DNA from 3 places in the Streptomyces sp. NPDC026206 genome. Region 3 is predicted to be linked to each of the others. Evidence: riboswitches for the same ligand, from Rfam matches in the RefSeq annotation. Region 3 holds a riboswitch; each other region holds the start of a gene.

Region 1 (5,971 bases), on a different contig from region 3:
CTCCAACGAGGGCTGCCTGTCGGTTCCGACCGCCTACGCGTCGCTGGCGCGCCCCGACTACGCGGTGGTGCGGGGCCAGGACATGCACGGCAACCCGATCGCGGTCGAGGGCACCGGGTACTTCGCGCGCTGCCTGCAGCACGAGACGGATCACCTGTACGGGTATCTGTACATCGACCGGCTGTCTAAGCGGGACCGCAAGGACGCGCTGCGGCAGATGGCGGAGGGGACGCCGCGGTACCCGGTCGTCGCGAACGACTGAGTTCTCCCGGGGCTCCGCCCCTTGTCCTCAAGCGCCGGACGGGCTGGAAATCCAGCCCGTCCGGCGCTTGAGGACAAGGGGGATGGGCAACGCGCGCGCGGCACGCGCCCATCGTAGGGACTACGGCCGGTTCTTCCGCTGCAGCTCGTCGCGCAGGGCCTCCTCGCGGGCCGCGTCCTCCGGCGGGAGGATGTCGGCGGGGAAGTCGGACGGCTCGAAGATCTGCCGCACCTCGACCTCCCCGTCCTGGAAGGGAACGCGCCGGGCCCACTCCAGGGCCTCGTCCCGGTCCTTGACCTGGATGATCCAGAAGCCCGCGATGAGCTCCTTCGTCCCGGCGAAGGGCCCGTCGGTCACAGTGCGCCTGCCGCCCGAGTACGAGATCCGGGCGCCCTTGGACGAGGGCTGCAGGCCGTCGCCCGCGAGCATCGCACCGGCCTTGACCAGCTGTTCGTTGTACTGCCCCATCTCGGCGATCATCTCTTTGGTCGGCAGTGCGCCGGCCTCGGAGTCCTCCGTCGCCTTGACGATCATCATGAAGCGCGGCATAACGACATCTCCCGTTCGATCGGTAGGTGGGCTGTTTCCCAGCCTTCACCTGTACGTCGAACGGGAGCCGTCGGAACCGACGTGTCGCGCGATGTTTTTCAGCGTGTTTTTTTAGAACTCGTCGTCGAAGGAGACCGAGCCCTCGACCGCCGTCTGGTACGCGGACGCGCGGCGCTCGAAGAAGTTGGTCAGCTCCTGGACGTTCTGCAGCTCCATGAAGGAGAAAGGGTTCTCCGAGCCGTAGACCGGGGCGAAGCCCAGGCGCTGCAGACGCTGGTCGGCCACGCACTGCAGGTACTCGCGCATGGACTCGGTGTTCATGCCCGGCAGGCCCTCGCCGCACAGGTCACGGCCGAACTGCAGCTCCGCCTCGACGGCCTCCTTCAGCATGTCGGTGACCTGCTGCTGGAGCTCGTCGTCGAAGAGCTCGGGCTCCTCCTGGCGGACGGTGTCCACGACCTCGAACGCGAAGTTCATGTGCATGGTCTCGTCGCGGAAGACCCAGTTGGTGCCGGTCGCCAGGCCGTGCAGCAGGCCGCGGCTGCGGAACCAGTACACGTAGGCGAAGGCCCCGTAGAAGAACAGGCCCTCGATGCAGGCGGCGAAGCAGATCAGGTTGAGCAGGAAGCGACGGCGGTCGGCCTTCGTCTCCAGCCGGTCCAGCTTCTCGACCTCGTTGATCCACTTGAAGCAGAACTGGGCCTTCTCGCGGATGGAGGGGATGTTCTCCACCGCGTCGAACGCCGCGGCGCGGTCGTCCGGGTCGGGCAGGTAGGTGTCCAGCAGCGTCAGATAGAACTGGACGTGCACGGCCTCCTCGAAGAGCTGCCGCGACAGGTACAGCCGCGCCTCGGGGGAGTTGATGTGCTTGTACAGCGTCAGGACCAGGTTGTTGGCCACGATCGAGTCGCCGGTCGCGAAGAACGCGACCAGGCGGCCGATCATGTGCTGCTCGCCCGGGGAGAGCTTGGCGAGGTCGGCGACGTCCGAGTGGAGGTCGACCTCCTCCACGGTCCAGGTGTTCTTGATCGCGTCGCGGTAGCGGTCGTAGAAGTCCGGGTACCGCATCGGACGCAGCGTCAGCTCGAAGCCCGGGTCCAGCAGGTTCTTCTGCGGGTTGGTGGTCATTACTGGCAGGCCTCGCAGGACTCGGGGTTCTCAAGGGAGCAGGCGATGGCGTCCGCGTCGGACGCGGCCTGCTGGACGGGGATGGCGGCCGCGGGGACGGTGGCGGCGGCACCTGCCGACCGGGCGATCCGGGTCGCCGGGCGGGAGCGCAGGTAGTACGTCGTCTTGATGCCCTGCTTCCAGGCGTACGCGTACATCGAGCTGAGCTTGCCGATGGTGGGCGAGGCCATGAAGAGGTTCAGCGACTGGCTCTGGTCCAGGTACGGCGTACGGGCCGCGGCCATGTCGATCAGGAAGCGCTGCGGGATCTCCCAGGCGGTGCGGTACAGGTCGCGCACCTCCTGCGGGATCCACTTCAGGTCCTGGATCGAGCCGTTGGCGTCGGTCATCGCGTCACGGGTGGTGCGGTCCCACACGCCGAGCTTCTTGAGGTCCTCCACCAGGTAGGTGTTGACCTGCAGGAACTCACCGCTGAGCGTCTCGCGCTTGAAGAGGTTGGAGACCTGCGGCTCGATGCACTCGTACACGCCCGCGATCGAGGCGATGGTCGCCGTCGGCGCGATCGCCAGCAGCAGCGAGTTGCGCATGCCGACCGAGGCGATGCGGGCGCGCAGCGCGTCCCAGCGGTCCGCCCAGCCCGGCACGGCGTTGGGGTAGTGGTCCGGGTGCAGTACGCCGCGGGCGGTGCGGGTCGCGGACCAGGCCGGGTGCGGGCCGTGCCGCTCGGCGAGGTCGGCCGAGGCCTCGTACGCCGCGAGCATGATCCGCTCGGAGATGCGGGTGGAGAGCTCCTTCGCCTCGGGGGAGTCGAAGGGCAGGCGCAGGCGGAAGAAGACGTCCTGCAGACCCATCAGGCCCAGACCCACCGGGCGCCAGCGGTTGTTGGAGTTGCCGGCCTGCTCGGTCGGGTAGAAGTTGATGTCCACGACACGGTCGAGGAACGTGACGGCCGTACGGACCGTACGGTCGAGCTTCTCCCAGTCCATCCGGCCGTCGGCGCCCAGGTGCTGCGCCAGGTTGACGGAGCCCAGGTTGCAGACCGCGGTCTCGCCGTCGTCGGTGACCTCGAGGATCTCGGTGCAGAGGTTCGAGGAGTGGACGACCTTGCCCTTTTCGGCCGTCTGGTTGGCGGTGCGGTTGGCGGCGTCCTTGAACGTCATCCAGCCGTTGCCGGTCTGCGCGAGGGTACGCATCATGCGGGAGTACAGGACCCGCGCCGGGATCTGCTTGACGGCCTTGCCGTCGGCCTCGGCCTTGCGGTAGGCGGCGTCGAACTCGTCACCGTAGAGGTCGACCAGCTCGGGCGTGTCGGCCGGGGAGAACAGCGACCAGTCGGCGTCGGCCTCGACGCGGCGCATGAACTCGTCCGGGATCCAGTGCGCGGTGTTCAGGTTGTGGGTGCGGCGGGCCTCCTCACCGGTGTTGTCGCGGAGCTCCAGGAACTCCTCGATGTCCGCGTGCCAGGTCTCCAGGTAGACGCAGGCCGCGCCCTTGCGCCGGCCGCCCTGGTTGACGGCCGCGACGGAGGCGTCGAGGGTGCGCAGGAACGGCACGATGCCGTTGGAGTGACCGTTGGTGCCGCGGATGAGCGAGCCGCGCGAGCGGATGCGGGAGTACGACAGGCCGATGCCGCCCGCGTGCTTCGACAGGCGCGCCACCTGGTGGTAGCGGTCGTAGATCGAGTCCAGCTCGTCCAGCGGCGAGTCCAGCAGGTAGCAGGACGACATCTGCGGGTGGCGGGTGCCGGAGTTGAAGAGCGTGGGGGAGGACGGCAGGTAGGAGAGCGTGCTGGTGAGCCCGTAGAGCTCGGCGACGTCCTCCAGGGCCCGCACGGAGTGGTCCTCGGCCAGGCCGCAGGCCACGCGCAGCAGGAAGTGCTGCGGGGTCTCGATCACACTGCGGGTGATCGGGTGGCGCAGCAGGTAGCGGCTGTGCAGGGTGCGCAGGCCGAAGTAGCCGAAGCGGTCGTCGGCGCCGTCGGCGAGGGCGGCCGCCACGAGGGCGTCCAGGCGCTCGGAGTGGGTGGCCACGAAGGCGGCGGTCCCGTCCGCGATCAGGCCCTCGCGGTGGCCCACGGCGACCGAGGCGGAGAAGGAGGTCGCGCCCTGGCCGGCCGCCTCGTCGGCGATGGCCCGGGTGAGCAGCCGGGCCGCGAGCCTGGAGTACTCGGGCTCCTCGGCGATGAGGCCGGCGGCGGCCTCGGTGGCGAGGGAGCGCAGCTCGGCCTCGTCCGAACCGGGGTGCCGGCCGCGCAGCGCGGCGGCGGCGACCTTGCCCGGGTCGGTGGCGGGCAGATCGGCGGTGAGATCGGTCAGGGTGCGCAGCAGCGCGGTCCCGGGGCCGGTCGCTTCCGCGTTCGCTGAAACCGGATCTGCGGGCGCGATGGTCACGTGTGGCTCTCCCTCGCTCGGCTGGGGTGGGCCGGGCGGGTGCGCGCGACGGTCGCGTACGGGCATGCCACTTGCACCAGGGCACAGCTCGTAGGCGTCCGTCGGCCCAACCGCGGGGCCCGGACGAATTCAACGCCCATAGCCGAGCCCAGGGCAGGCTCGGTGGTGGACGCGCTGTCGGCAGGTCCTCGGACTTCGGGTGCGCTGTGTATATGCGCACACATACACCGTTGCGGGACAGTTCCGGATTTCCACCGGATTCCCCTGCGACGACAGCGAGCACGAGCATACATCTAGTGCCGGGCCTCGTACGCGCCCCCACATGTTGTGTCGTCCCGTCATGAAGCGGTTGCGGAATGTGCTAACGGGCGGGCCCTGCAGGGTAAGAGAGGAGGGCCGCCACGCCCCCTGGGCGGGGATGTGACGGCCCTCCGGGAGGGGGGACGGGTCAGTGCCCGCCGGGGGCTCCCACGGTGGCCGGGGGGAGGTCCGTACGGACGCCGGGGTCGCCGGCGTCGGCGGTGTAGTCCGACGGCCGGGTCCGGTCGACGCCGTCCGGCACCTTCAGTGCCCTGAGGACGAACGTCGCCACGATGACGACGATCACATTGAGGAGGAAGGCGGTGAGGCCGATGTACCCCTTCTCGCCGATGAGGGGAATGAGGTTGGTATTCCCGAAATGATCCTGGGTGGCGCTCGGCGTCTCGTATGCCCGCCACGTCCCGTACGTCATGCCGGCCGCCCACCCCGCGAGCAGCGCCCAGCGGTGGCACCAGCGGGTGAAGAGGCCGCCGACGAGCGCCGGGACGGTCTGCAGGATCCAGATGCCGCCCAGCAGCTGGAAGTTGATGGCGACCGTTTTGTCCATGGTCAGGACGAAGACGAGGGCGCCGACCTTGACGAGCAGGGAGGCGAGCTTGGAGACCTTCGCCTCGTGTTCGGGCGAGGCGTCCGGCTTGATGAAGTCCTTGTAGATGTTGCGGGTGAACAGATTCGCGGCGGCGATCGACATGATCGCGGCCGGAACGAGCGCGCCGATGCCGATCGCCGCGAAGGCCACCCCCGTGAACCAGTCGGGGAACATGTCCTCGAAGAGCTGCGGAATCGCCAGCTGACCGTTCTTGACCTTCACCCCGGCGGCGACGGCCATGAAGCCGAGCATGGCCAGCAGGCCCAGCATCAGGGAGTAGAGGGGAAGAATGGTGGTGTTGCGGCGGATGACATTACGGCTCCTGCTGGAGAGGACCGCGGTCACCGAGTGCGGATACAGGAACAGCGCCATCGCCGATCCGAGTGCGAGTGTGGCGTAGGACCACTGCGCCTGTGCGCCGGGAACGAGTGAGCCGCGTGGTTTGCCGGTGGCCGGATTCTCGGCCGCGAACGCGTCACCCGCCTTCGCGAAGATGTGGTCGAAGCCGCCGAGCTTGATCGGGATGTAGACGATCGCCACGATGATCACGATGTAGATCAAGGTGTCCTTGACGAACGCGATCAACGCGGGCGCGCGCAGCCCCGAGGAATAGGTGTAGGCCGCGAGCACGCCGAAGGCGATGAGCAGGGGCAGGTCCTTCACGAACCAGTTGGTGTTCTCGCCGCCGCCGACGCCCATCACATCCAGAACGGCCTGGATGCCGACCAGTTG
Region 2 (5,971 bases), on a different contig from region 3:
GCACCTCGGTGTCGGCAGGGTGCAGCCCGGTCGTCGGCTCGTCCAGCACGTACAGCGTGTGCCCGCGGTGCGTGCGCTGCAGCTCGGTGGCGAGCTTGATGCGCTGCGCCTCCCCACCGGAGAGCTCCGTGGCGGGCTGGCCCAGGCGCAGATAGCCCAGCCCCACCTCCTGCAGTGTGCGCAGGCCGCGCAGCGCGGCGGGCACGTCGGCGAGGAACGCGGCGGCCGCGTCGACGGTCATGTCGAGCACATCGGCGATGGTCGCGCCCCGGTAGGTGACCTCCAGCGTCCCGGGGTTGTAGCGCGCACCCCGGCACGCGGTGCACGGGGCGTAGGTGCCGGGCAGGAAGAGCAGCTCCACGGCGACGAACCCCTCGCCCTGGCAGACCTCGCAGCGCCCGGCGACGACGTTGAAGGAGAACCGGCCGACGCCGTAGCCCCGGGCGCGGGCCTCGTCGGTCGCCGCGAAGACCTTGCGCACGGCGTCGAACAGGCCGGTGTACGTGGCCAGGTTCGAGCGCGGCGTACGGCCGATCGGCTTCTGGTCGACGCGTACGAGCCGGTCGACGGCCGCGAGCCCCTCGGCCTCGACCTCCGGCTGCCGCCCCTCCAGGTGCGCGGCCACGGTCTCCGCCAGCGCCTCGCCCACCAGCGTCGACTTGCCCGAGCCGGAGACCCCGGTGACGGCGGTGAACACTCCGAGCGGAACGTCCACGTCGAGGTCGCGGAGGTTGTGCCGGGTGACGCCGCGCAGCCGCAGCACGCCGGAGGGCTCGCGGTGCGTACGCGCGGGGGTTGCGGCGCCGTCGGGGAAGAGGAAGCGGCGCGTCGCGGACTCCACCACGCCGGCCAGCCCGTCGACCGGCCCGCTGTGGAGCACCTGTCCGCCGTGCTCGCCCGCCCCGGGCCCGACGTCCACGATCCAGTCGGCGCGGCGCACGACGTCCATGTGGTGCTCCACGACGAACAGCGAGTTCCCCGCCGCCTTGAGCCGGTCCAGGACGGTCAGCAGGGCGGCGCTGTCGGCCGGGTGGAGGCCGGCGGAGGGCTCGTCCAGGACGTAGACGACACCGAAGAGTCCGGACCTCAGCTGGGTGGCGAGCCGCAGCCGCTGCAGCTCACCGGCCGACAGGGTCGGTGTGGGCCGGTCCACGCTGAGGTAGCCCAGGCCGAGTTCGCTGAGCACCTCGATCCGGGCGAGCAGGTCCTGGGCGAGTGCGGCGGCGACCCCCTCGCCGTCGCGCGCCGGGCGCAGCGTCCGCGCCAGCTCGGCCAGCGGCTGCGCGGCGAGCGCGGCGATGTCCCGCCCGGCGAAGGTGACGGCCAGCGCCTCGGGCCGCAGCCGCCGCCCGTCGCACACCGGGCACGGGCCGCTGACCAGGTGCCGCTCGGCGCGGGCCCGCAGCGCGGCGCTCTTGGAGTCCGCGAAGGTGTGCAGCACATAGCGGCGGGCGCTCATGTACGTGCCCTGGTAAGGGCGTTGGATGCGCTCGGCGTCCCGCACGGGGTGCACGGTGACGACGGGCTGCTCGTCGGTGAAGAGGATCCACTCGCGGTCCGCCTGCGGCAGCTCCCGCCACGGCCGGTCGATGTCGTACCCGAGCGTGTCGAGGATGTCCCGCAGATTCTTGCCCTGCCACGCCCCCGGCCACGCGGCGACGGCGCCGTCGCGGATCGAGCGCGACGGGTCGGGGACGAGCGAGTCCTCGGTGACCCGGTGGACGCGCCCGAGCCCGTGGCACTGAGGGCAGGCGCCGGCGGCGGTGTTCGGCGAAAAGGCGTCGGAGTCCAGCCGCCCGGCCCCCGCCGGGTAGGTGCCGGCGCGGGAGAAGAGCATGCGCAGGGAGTTGGAGAGCGTCGTGACGGTACCGACGGAGGAGCGCGACGTGGGCGAGGACCGCCGCTGTTCGAGGGCGACGGCGGGCGGCAGCCCGCTGATCTCGTCCACCTTGGGGGCACCGACCTGGTGGATGAGCCGGCGGGCGTACGGGGCGACGGACTCGAAGTACCGGCGCTGGGCCTCGGCGTAGACGGTGCCGAAGGCCAGCGACGACTTGCCGGAGCCGGAGACTCCGGTGAAGACGACGAGGGCGTCGCGGGGGATGTCGACGTCGACGGCCCGGAGATTGTGCTCGCGGGCGCCGCGCACGCGGACGTAGGGGTCGTGCATGCGCACGACTCTATTTCCCCCACCCCGCCCCTTCCCGTAACCGGGGGGCTCCGCCCCGGACCCCCGGTCCTCAATCTCCCCGGCTACCGCTGGGAGGTGCCCCCCCAGACGGGGCACGGAACAGTCACCGCGTCAGCTCCTGTGCACCTCTCACCCCCCAGAGGGTGATCACAGCGCAAGGCGCTGACGTGATCAGGGGTCGTGCGCCACGATGCAGCCCTCTGCAGTGCGACAAGCGTGGAAGTGAACGGGATAGCCCATGTCCGACACCGATACCGCCGCGGGCCCCCTGCACAGGATCGCCGCGGCGGTCGACCGGGAGCGTGATCCCTCGTCGCGGATCTGTCCGACGTGCGGCGGGCCGACCAGGGTGGTGGTGCGGGAGGAGTCCGCCGGGAACGGCCCGCCTGTCATCAGGGCGAGGAAGGAGTGCGAGGGTCAGGGGTGCGGGCGTCCCTGACTCCCGGCTTCATCTCCGCCTGCCCCGCTCACGGGTCCGTGAGGGCGGTGGCGGTGGTAGTGCGGGCCGCCCAGCGCTGCTCGACCTTGGCCAGGCGCCAGTACGCGAGCGCGATTGCCCAGACCACCACGAACAGCCCGACAATGACGAATCCGACGTTGTCGAGGTTCAGTCCGGCGATCCAGCCGGTCACCGCGTCGTCCAGGCCGAGCTTCTCGTGCAGGACCCCCACCAGCTCGATGGTGCCGATGAGGAAGGCAACGGCGATGGACAGGCCGGTGATGGTGAGGTTGTAGTAGACCTTGCGGACGGGGTTGGAGAACGCCCACTGGTAGGCGAAGTTCATGAACGTGCCGTCGAGCGTGTCGAACAGGCTCATGCCGGCGGCGAACAGCAGCGGCAGGCACAGGACCGCGTACCACGGCAGCCCGGCGGCGGCGCCGCTGCCGGCCATCACCATCAGCGTGACCTCGGTGGCCGTGTCGAAGCCGAGGCCGAAGAGGAAGCCCAGCGGGTACATCTGCCCGGGGCGGGTGACGGAGCGCGTGAAGCGGCCGAGGATGCGGTTCATGAAGCCGCGCGAGTCGAGGTGCTGCTCCAGCTCGGCCTCGTCGTAGCGGCCCTCACGCATTGCGCGGAAGATGCGCAGGATGCCGGCGAGGGCGATGAGGTTGAGGGCGGCGATGAGGTAGAGGAAGCCGCCGGAGACGGTCGTACCGACGAGGCCAAGGGTCTGGTGGGTGGTGGACTCCTCGTTCAGCAGCGTCCCGGCCAGCTGGGTGCCGCCGGCCACCAGCAGGGCCATCAGGACGACGACGCTGGAGTGACCGAGGGCGAACCAGAAGCCGACGGAGACCGGGCGCTTGCCGTCGGCCATCAGCTTGCGGGTGGTGTTGTCGATGGCGGCTATGTGATCGGCGTCGAAGGCGTGCCGCATGCCGAGGGTGTAGGCGGTGACACCGAGGCCCACACCGAAGACCTTGGAGTCCACGGTGTAGTGGTTCGGGACGACCAGCAGGAAGAGCACGCCGAAGGCGACGACGTGCAGGGCGGCTATGACGGCCAGCAGGCCGGCGGTGCGCAGGGTGTCCTGGCGGCGCCAGCGGAAGGCGGGCAGGGTGCCGCCGGGGGATTCGGTGGACTTGGAAAGCACAGTCATCGGGGTTGAACGCTCCAGCACCTCGTGGATCATTTCGAGATGCCGTGGCCGGTCTCCTGGCTTACGGGTCCATTCGCGCCCGCCCCTGCCTTCCCGGCAGCCGGCTGCGGCCAGTGGCTCCGCGCGCCCGGGGCGCGCGGAACGGGACGGTCACTCCCCGATCACAGTGGCGAGGGCCGCTCCGGAATGGGACCACGAGGATCCGTCACCGGTCTTCCCGAACACCACGGCCCGGCCACTTTAACTCCTGGCCCCCGAAACACCGCTCCCCGTCGGCTGCCTCCTGCCACCACCGCTCGACCGCGCCCTGGTCCATGGCCGCCCAGTCGGGGGTGGCCTGGACCTGCGCCCGGCCCAGTCGCCGGGCGAGATCGACGACGGCCCGGCCGCCGGCCGAGCGCTCGGCGTCGTACGCCCCTACCGCCTCCTCCCACGTCCCGGCCGAGCGCAGACACCGCTCCAGGACCGTGGCGTCCTGCAGGGCCTTGACGGCGCCGCTGCCCACATGAGGGCGGGCCACGGCGGCCGCATCACCGGTGAGGACGAGCCGGCCCTCGCCGTAGTGCGGCACGGCGAGGTCGTACAGGGGCTGGACGAAGGCCTCGGCCCTGGGGGTGAGCCGCACGAATTCCTGCCAGTACGGCGGGAAGTGCCGCTCGACGAGGGCGGCATGATGCGCGATCAGCTCGTCGGTCACACTGCCGGGCGGCAGGCTCGTCGGATCCTTCAGCGCCGCGGCGGCCGACGGCGGCGGGGCGGTGTAGAAGACCCAGTTGGCGGAGGTGCCGACGCCGTGGGGGCCGGGGATACGGTAGGCGATCATGTGGCCGCCGGGGAAGGTGACGGTCGCCGCCTCGTCCTCGGCCCAGGCGGTGCGCGGGCCGGGCAGCGCCTCGGCGGGCACGGTGCCGCGCCAGGCCAGATAGCCGGCGTAGACGGGCGCAGTGGCGGCGCGCGTGGCCGCCCGTACGACCGATCGGTAGCCGTCCGCGCCGACGACGAGGTCGAAACGCTCCTCGCGCCCGTCGGCGAGGCGCAGCCCCACCCCGTGCGGCCCGGGGACGACCTGCTCGACGGCCGCGCCCTGCCGGTAGTCGACGGATGCCGGGACGCGGGTACGTAACTCCCGCCACAGCGAGCCCCAGTTGTACGAGCGGAACGGAAACGGCAGCTGGGCCAGCCGCCGTCCGGCGCGGTCACCGCCGTCCCGGGTGAGCCAGGTGCGCCTGGTCAGCCGCACCCAGGGCATGGTGGCGTCGATGTAGCCGGCCGCCTCCAGCTCGGCGTAGCGCTCATCGCGGACGGCGAGGCCCACGCCCCGGTCCTGGAGCCCGCCGGGGGCCCGCTCGTAGATCACGACCTCATCGGCGCCCGCGCGGGCCGCGGCGAGCGCGGCGGCGCATCCCGCGATGCTGCCGCCCACTACGGCCACTCTTCCACCGTGCATTGTCTGCTCCCTCGTCCTCTTCGTTCTTCGCTGTTCGTTCTTGCTCTTCGTTCTTGCTCTTCGTGCACAGATCTTGACTGCCCGTCGGGCGTGGCGCCAGAGTCGCCGACACCCCGCAGGTAATGGACGCGTCAGGCAGGCCGGTGTACGAGTGCAGTGGACGAACGAGAAGGGGCTGACGCCATGACAGATTCGGCAGGCACGCAGCACGTGTCCGAGGAGCCGGTGGTGCCCGGCCAGCGGGGCGCGTTCGTGCGCCGCATCGGGCTGTTCCAGGCCACCGCCATCAACATGAGCCAGATGTGCGGCATCGGGCCCTTCGTGACCATCCCCCTGATGGTGGCCTCCTTCGGCGGTCCGCAGGCGGTCATCGGCTTCGTGGCCGGCGCGCTCCTGGCCCTGGCGGACGGGCTGATCTGGGCGGAGCTGGGGGCCGCGATGCCGAGGGCGGGCGGCAGCTATGTGTACCTGCGGCAGGCGTACCAGTACCGGACGGGCAAGCTGGTGCCGTTCCTGTTCGTCTGGACGGCGATGCTCTTCATCCCGATCGGCATGTCCACGGGAATCATCGGCTTCGTGCAGTACCTGGGCTACCTCTGGCCGGGCATGGGGCAGACGCAGGGCGATCTGACGGGGCTGGCCGTCATCGCCCTCATCATCCTGCTGCTGTGGCGGCGGGTCGACCACATCGCACGGATCACGGCTGTGCTGTGGTGCGTCATGCTGGCCTCGGTC
Region 3 (5,971 bases):
GGTCGAGGCCGAGGGCCGTGCGCGGGTTGCCGGTGTGCACCTGCGGGGTGAGCCAGACGTGGTCGCCCGGCCGCGGGCTGCCGTGGGTGACGCGCTCCAGGCGGCGGACCACGCGGTCGTGCGGGTGGGAGACGTCCGCGACGACCGGCCCGACGACGGCGCGCATGCGGCGCCCGGCGAGCCCGTAGGTGCCCGGGCGCAGGGACGCGGGGGTGCGGCCGAGGGTGACCGTGCCGTCCGCGACGTCGTGGAGGGCCAGGCGCGGTTCGCCCGGCAGCGGCCGGCCGGGGTCCGCCTTGAGGGCGGCGTCACCGGCGTACCGCCCGGCCGCCACCGCGGCCGCTCCGGCACCGATCAGTGTGGTGGCGGCCACGGCCGCCGCTGTGCGGAGCACCATCGCCTCCAGTGTGGGCGCGGGTCGCGGTGGTGGCCAGCGGGCGGGGCTCAGCCGCGCTGTCCGTACCCCCGGAGCTTGTCGGCGGCCTCGTCGAGCCGCTCGGGGGTCAGCAGGGACGGGGTGCGGCCGGGGAGGGCGGCGGCCGTGAGCCAGACCCGGCACATCCACTCCAGCTGGGCGGTGCGGTCGTAGGCCTGGTCGAGGGTGGCGCCGTAGGTGAGGGTGCCGTGGTTCTGCAGCAGGCAGCCGGTGCGGCCGTCGAGGGCGCGCAGGATGTGGCCGGCCAGTTCCTCGGTGCCGTAGAGGGCGTAGGGGGCGACGCGGACCGGTCCGCCGAGGGCGGCGGCCATGTAGTGGATCAGCGGTACCTCGGTGACGAGGGTGGAGACGGCGGTGGCGTGCACGGCGTGGGTGTGCACGATGGCGGCGGCGTCGGTGGAGCGGTAGACGGCGAGGTGCATCGGCAGCTCGCTGGTGGGGCTCAGCTCGCCGAGGACCTGACGGCCCTGAAGGTCCACGCCGACCGCGTCGCCGGGTCCGAGCCGGTCGTAGGGGACGCCGGTGGGAGTGACGAGCACCACGTCGCCGACGCGTGCGGAGACGTTCCCCGAGGTGCCCACCACGAGCCCGTCGGCGGTGGTGCGGCGGGCCGTGGCCACGACCCGGCCCCATATGTGCGGTATGCCGTCCTGCCCGCCCACAGCCTGTTCGTATGCCGTCATCGGTCTCCGCCTCCGGTTCGCGTCATCGCTCAGCCCGTCCCAGTTCACCTTCCGTTCACCCTGGGTCCCTACGGTCGCCGCGTACTGACCATCGAGCTGATTGCCTGGGTGAATGGAAAACATCACGCTTCTCATCGGGATCGTGATCGTCACGGCCTTGGTGTTCGACTTTACGAACGGCTTCCACGACACGGCCAACGCCATGGCCACCACCATCTCCACGGGCGCCCTCAAGCCCAAGGTCGCGGTGGCCATGTCGGCGGTGCTCAACCTCGTCGGCGCGTTCCTCTCCGTGGAGGTCGCCAAGACGATCTCGGGCGGCATCATCGACGAGGCCGCCGGCATCCGGCCGGAAGTGATCTTCGCCGGGCTGGTCGGCGCGATCGTCTGGAACCTGCTGACCTGGCTGGCCGGACTGCCCTCCAGCTCCTCCCACGCCCTCTTCGGTGGTCTGATCGGTGCGACCGTCGTCGCCGTCGGCTTCGACGCGGTCAACGCCGACAAGGTCGTCATGAAGGTCCTCATCCCGGCGGTCGCCGCGCCGGTCGTGGCCGGCCTCGCCGCCTGGTGCGCGACCCGGCTCACCTACCGCCTGACCCGCGGCCGCGACGAGCAGGAGACCGCCAAGGGCTACCGTGCCGGGCAGATCGCCTCGGCCGCCCTGGTCTCCCTCGCGCACGGCACCAACGATGCCCAGAAGACGATGGGCGTGATCACCCTCGCCCTGGTCGCCGGCGGCGTGGTCGCCCCGCACTCCGACCCGCCGATGTGGGTCATCGTCTCCGCGGGCCTGGCCATCGCGCTCGGTACGTACCTGGGCGGCTGGCGCATCATCCAGACGCTCGGCAAGGGCCTCACCGACATCAAGCCGGCGCAGGGCTTCGCCGCCCAGACCGGCGCCGCGACGGTGATCCTCGCCTCCTCGCACATCGGCTTCGCGCTCTCCACCACCCAGGTCTGCTCCGGCTCGATCATGGGCGCCGGCCTCGGCCGCAAGGGCGGCGTGGTGCGCTGGTCGACCGCCGGCCGCATGGTCCTCGCCTGGGGCCTGACCCTGCCCGCCGCGGGCCTGGTCGCCGGTGGCGCGGCCCTCCTCGCCGACCAGGGCGACTGGGGCGTGGCCGCGGTCGCCGTCCTCGGCCTGGCCGTGTCCGGCGCGATCTGGGCGGCCTCGCGCCGCAAGCCGGTCACGCACGACAACGTCAACGACCTCAACCAGCCGCAGGGCCTGCCCGCCGAGCCCGCCGGTGTCATCACCGCCGCCCTCCAGGCCGTCGCCCCGCCGCCGGCCGGCCCCCTCTCCGCCGCCCCCGCCCCCGCCGAGCGGGCAGCCGCTCCGGCGGCCGCCGCGGCGACGAGCTAAGGAACCAAGGAATCCCGTCATGCAGATCAACTGGGAAGCCCTCGGCCAGGTCTTCGGCGTCAGCCTCGTGGTGACCGTCGCCCTCGTGGGCGTCTTCACCCTCGGCATCGTCGGCACGTCGTCCCGCAAGCCCCAGGTGCAGCCGGACGGACCCGCCGACGGGGCAGTCACGGCCGGCGGCCCGGGCACGCTCACGCGCGCCGGCGCCTACGCCTGTTTCGCGCTGTGCGCGGCGGCCGTCGGGTACGGCATCCACCTCATCGTCTCCTGAGCCCCTCGAACGCCGCGAATACCTCCCCCACGGCCCGGGAAGGCCGCAGGTCAACCGTGAGTTGACTGCCCTTCCCGGGCCGTGGTGGACTTCCGGAGCCAAACGGCGACAGCAGAGGAAGCCGGTGCGAATCCGGCGCGGTCCCGCCACTGTCACCGGGGAGTGTCCCCCACCGAGGGCCACGGTCCGCCAGCGCGGGCCGGAAGGCCGGGGCGACGCCGATCCGGGAGCCAGGAGACTCTGGTCGCCGGTCACGTCGAGCCAGGGCGCGGACCCTGAGTGAGGACACATCACCATGCCTGGCTGCCGCCGACCACTGCCCCCTGTGCACCGTCCCCGCCAAGGCCTCACGGCGGCCTGACCGGTGCGCGCGATGCGCAGGCATCACCTGCGTGAGGATCACATCGGTTTCGTCTGCGGTGCCGCGCTCGGCTTCGCCTGCGACCTCGTGCTGGGCGACCCGCGCCGCGGTCACCCCGTCGCCGCGTTCGGGCGCGCCGCACACGCCGTCGAACAGCGCCTGTGGCGCGACCACCGCGGCTACGGCACCCTGCACGCCCTGTTGTGCGCGGGCGGCGCAGCGGCCGGCGCCGCGCTGCTGGCCCGTACCGCGCGCCGCTCCCCCGCCGCCGGCACCGCGCTGACCGCCGCCGCGACGTGGGCGGTGCTGGGCGGTACGTCCCTGGGCCGTGAGGCGCGGGCCGTCGGCGGTGCCCTCGCGGCCGGCGACCTGGAGGTCGCCCGGGAGCGGCTGCCGCACCTGTGCGGGCGCGACCCGCAGGCCCTGGACGGGCAGCAGATCGCACGGGCGGTCGTCGAGTCCGTCGCCGAGAACACCTCCGACGCCGTCGTGGGCGCCCTCGTCTGGGGGGCCCTGGCGGGGGTGCCCGGCCTGGTGGGCTTCCGCGCGGTCAACACCCTGGACGCCATGGTCGGTCACAAGTCGCCCCGCCACCGGCGGTTCGGCTGGGCCTCCGCCCGGCTCGACGACGTCGCAGGCTGGCCCGGCGCCCGGCTCACCGCCGCCCTCACCGTGCTCGCCGGACCGGACCCGCGCGGCGCCTGGCGCGTGGCCCGGCGCGACGCCTCCCGCCACCCCAGCCCCAACGCCGGACCGGTCGAGGCCGCGTTCGCCGGCGCGCTGGGGGTGCGCCTGGGCGGCACCCTCGCCTACGCCGGCCGCGTCGAACACCGCCCCGTACTCGGCGCGGAGAACCGGCCCGTGGAGGTGGCGGACATCGAACGCGCGGTGCGGCTCTCGCGCCGGGTCTCGGCGCTGGCCCTGGGGGCCGCCGTCGTGGGCAGGCTCTCTCTCGCAAGCGTCGCAAGGAGGAGGAATCGGTGACAGCCGACAGGAGTGGGCCCACGCGCCCGCTGGGCGGGGGCCTGCTGGTGGCCGGGACCACCTCGGACGCAGGCAAGAGCGTCGTGACCGCCGGCATCTGCCGCTGGCTGGTCCGCAAGGGCGTCAAGGTCGCGCCGTTCAAGGCGCAGAACATGTCGCTCAACTCCTACGTCACGCGCGAGGGCGCGGAGATAGGGCGCGCGCAGGCCATGCAGGCGGCCGCGGCGCGCGTCGAGCCGAGCGCGCTCATGAACCCCGTGCTGCTCAAGCCCGGCGGGGACCGCAGCAGCCAGGTCGTCCTCATGGGCAGGCCGGTGGGCGAGCTCAGTGCCCGCGGCTACCACGCGGGCCGGCAGGAGCAGTTGTTCGGCACGGTCACCCAGTGCCTGGAGGAACTGCGGCGTACGCACGACGCGGTGATCTGCGAGGGCGCGGGCAGCCCGGCGGAGATCAACCTGCGCCGCAGCGACATCGTCAACATGGGCATCGCCCGGGCGGGCCGGCTGCCGGTGGTCGTGGTCGGCGACATCGACCGGGGCGGGGTCTTCGCGTCCTTCTTCGGCACGACGGCGCTGCTCTCCCGCGAGGACCAGGAGCTGATAGCGGGCTACATGGTCAACAAGTTCCGGGGCGACGTCACGCTGCTGGAACCGGGCCTGGCCATGCTCCGCGATCTCACCGGCCGGCCGACCGTGGGCGTCCTGCCGTTCACGCACGGCCTGGGCATCGACGAGGAGGACGGCCTGCGGGTCTCGCTGCGCGGTGCGGTCCGCGAGTCGGTGGTGGCCCCGCCGCACGGCGCCGACGTCCTGCGGGTGGCCGTGTGCGCGGTGCCGCTGATGTCCAACTTCACCGATGTGGACGCCCTCGCCGCCGAACCGGGTGTGGTCGTCCGCTTCGTGGACCGCCCCGAGGAGCTCGCCGACGCCGACCTGGTCGTCGTGCCGGGCACCCGCGGCACGGTACGGGCGCTGGCCTGGCTGCGCGAGCGCGGCCTCGCGGACGCGCTGCTGCGACGGGCCGCGCAGGGCCGTCCCGTGCTCGGCATCTGTGGCGGCTTCCAGGTGCTGGGCGAGCGGATCGACGACGATGTGGAGTCCAGGGCCGGGTCCGTGGAGGGCCTGGGGCTGCTGCCGGTGCGGGTGCGGTTCGCGGTCGACAAGACCCTGGCGCGGCCCGTGGGCGAGGCCCTGGGCGAGCGGGTGGAGGGGTACGAGATCCACCACGGCGTCGCCGACGTGCTGGGCGGGGACGAGCCGTTCCTGGACGGCTGCAGGGTGGGCGCCGTGTGGGGCACGCACTGGCACGGCTCGCTGGAGAGCGACGGCTTCCGGCGGGCGTTCCTGCGTAAGGTCGCCCACGCGGCGGGACGGGCGTTCGTACCGGCGCCCGACACGAGCTTCGGCGCGCTGCGGGAGGAACAGCTGGACCGGCTGGGGGACTTGATCGAGGAACACGCGGACACCGGTGCGCTGCTGCGGCTCATCGAGGGCGGGGTGCCGGTCGGTCACCCGTTCATACCGCCGGGGGCACCACCTCCGCCTGCGCGGAGCCCCCAGGGCCCGGACAGTCCTCGTCCTGGCAGTGCCCGGCTCACCCCCGCTCCCGCGGGGCGGAGCGACAGCCCGGCAGGCCCAGCGGCCGCCGCTGCGCCCAGTCGGATCGATTCCCTCGAAGGGGGTAACACCTGATGGCTCCGGCCACCTACCCGTTCACCGCGATCGTCGGCATGGACGACATGCGACTGGGCCTCGTCCTCAACGCCGTCTCCCCATCGATCGGCGGCGTGCTCGTCCGTGGGGAGAAGGGGGCCGCGAAGTCCACGGCGGTACGAGGCGTCGCCGCCCTGATGCCGGCCATCGATGTGGTGAGC

The links. A riboswitch is a leader RNA that binds a small molecule or an ion and turns the genes downstream of it on or off. The one in region 3 is predicted to bind cobalamin.
Region 1: it holds a riboswitch for cobalamin, as region 3 does, so the genes downstream of both, AB0F13_RS02625 (ribonucleoside-diphosphate reductase subunit alpha) here and AB0F13_RS18455 (cobalamin biosynthesis protein) in region 3, are expected to answer to the same signal.
Region 2: it holds a riboswitch for cobalamin, as region 3 does, so the genes downstream of both, AB0F13_RS16700 (HoxN/HupN/NixA family nickel/cobalt transporter) here and AB0F13_RS18455 (cobalamin biosynthesis protein) in region 3, are expected to answer to the same signal.

What each region holds. Positions count from the first base shown of each region.
Region 1 covers NZ_JBEZYL010000001.1:556,105-562,075, forward strand. Annotated here, with positions in the region: gene def (peptide deformylase) at 1-262, shown strand, start outside; gene AB0F13_RS02615 (YciI family protein) at 383-811, opposite strand; gene AB0F13_RS02620 (ribonucleotide-diphosphate reductase subunit beta) at 923-1,939, opposite strand; gene AB0F13_RS02625 (ribonucleoside-diphosphate reductase subunit alpha) at 1,939-4,329, opposite strand; cobalamin riboswitch at 4,491-4,635, opposite strand; gene mctP (monocarboxylate uptake permease MctP) at 4,778-5,971, opposite strand, start outside.
Region 2 covers NZ_JBEZYL010000010.1:97,035-103,005, reverse strand. Annotated here, with positions in the region: gene uvrA (excinuclease ABC subunit UvrA) at 1-2,170, opposite strand, end outside; gene AB0F13_RS16700 (HoxN/HupN/NixA family nickel/cobalt transporter) at 2,659-3,789, opposite strand; cobalamin riboswitch at 3,818-4,033, opposite strand; gene AB0F13_RS16695 (FAD-dependent monooxygenase) at 3,995-5,236, opposite strand; gene AB0F13_RS16690 (APC family permease) at 5,420-5,971, shown strand, end outside.
Region 3 covers NZ_JBEZYL010000012.1:56,012-61,982, forward strand. Annotated here, with positions in the region: gene AB0F13_RS18435 (prolyl oligopeptidase family serine peptidase) at 1-397, opposite strand, end outside; gene AB0F13_RS18440 (class II aldolase/adducin family protein) at 445-1,119, opposite strand; gene AB0F13_RS18445 (inorganic phosphate transporter) at 1,232-2,482, shown strand; gene AB0F13_RS18450 (hypothetical protein) at 2,502-2,753, shown strand; cobalamin riboswitch at 2,867-2,994, shown strand; gene AB0F13_RS18455 (cobalamin biosynthesis protein) at 3,127-4,098, shown strand; gene AB0F13_RS18460 (cobyric acid synthase) at 4,128-5,789, shown strand; gene AB0F13_RS18465 (putative cobaltochelatase) at 5,789-5,971, shown strand, end outside.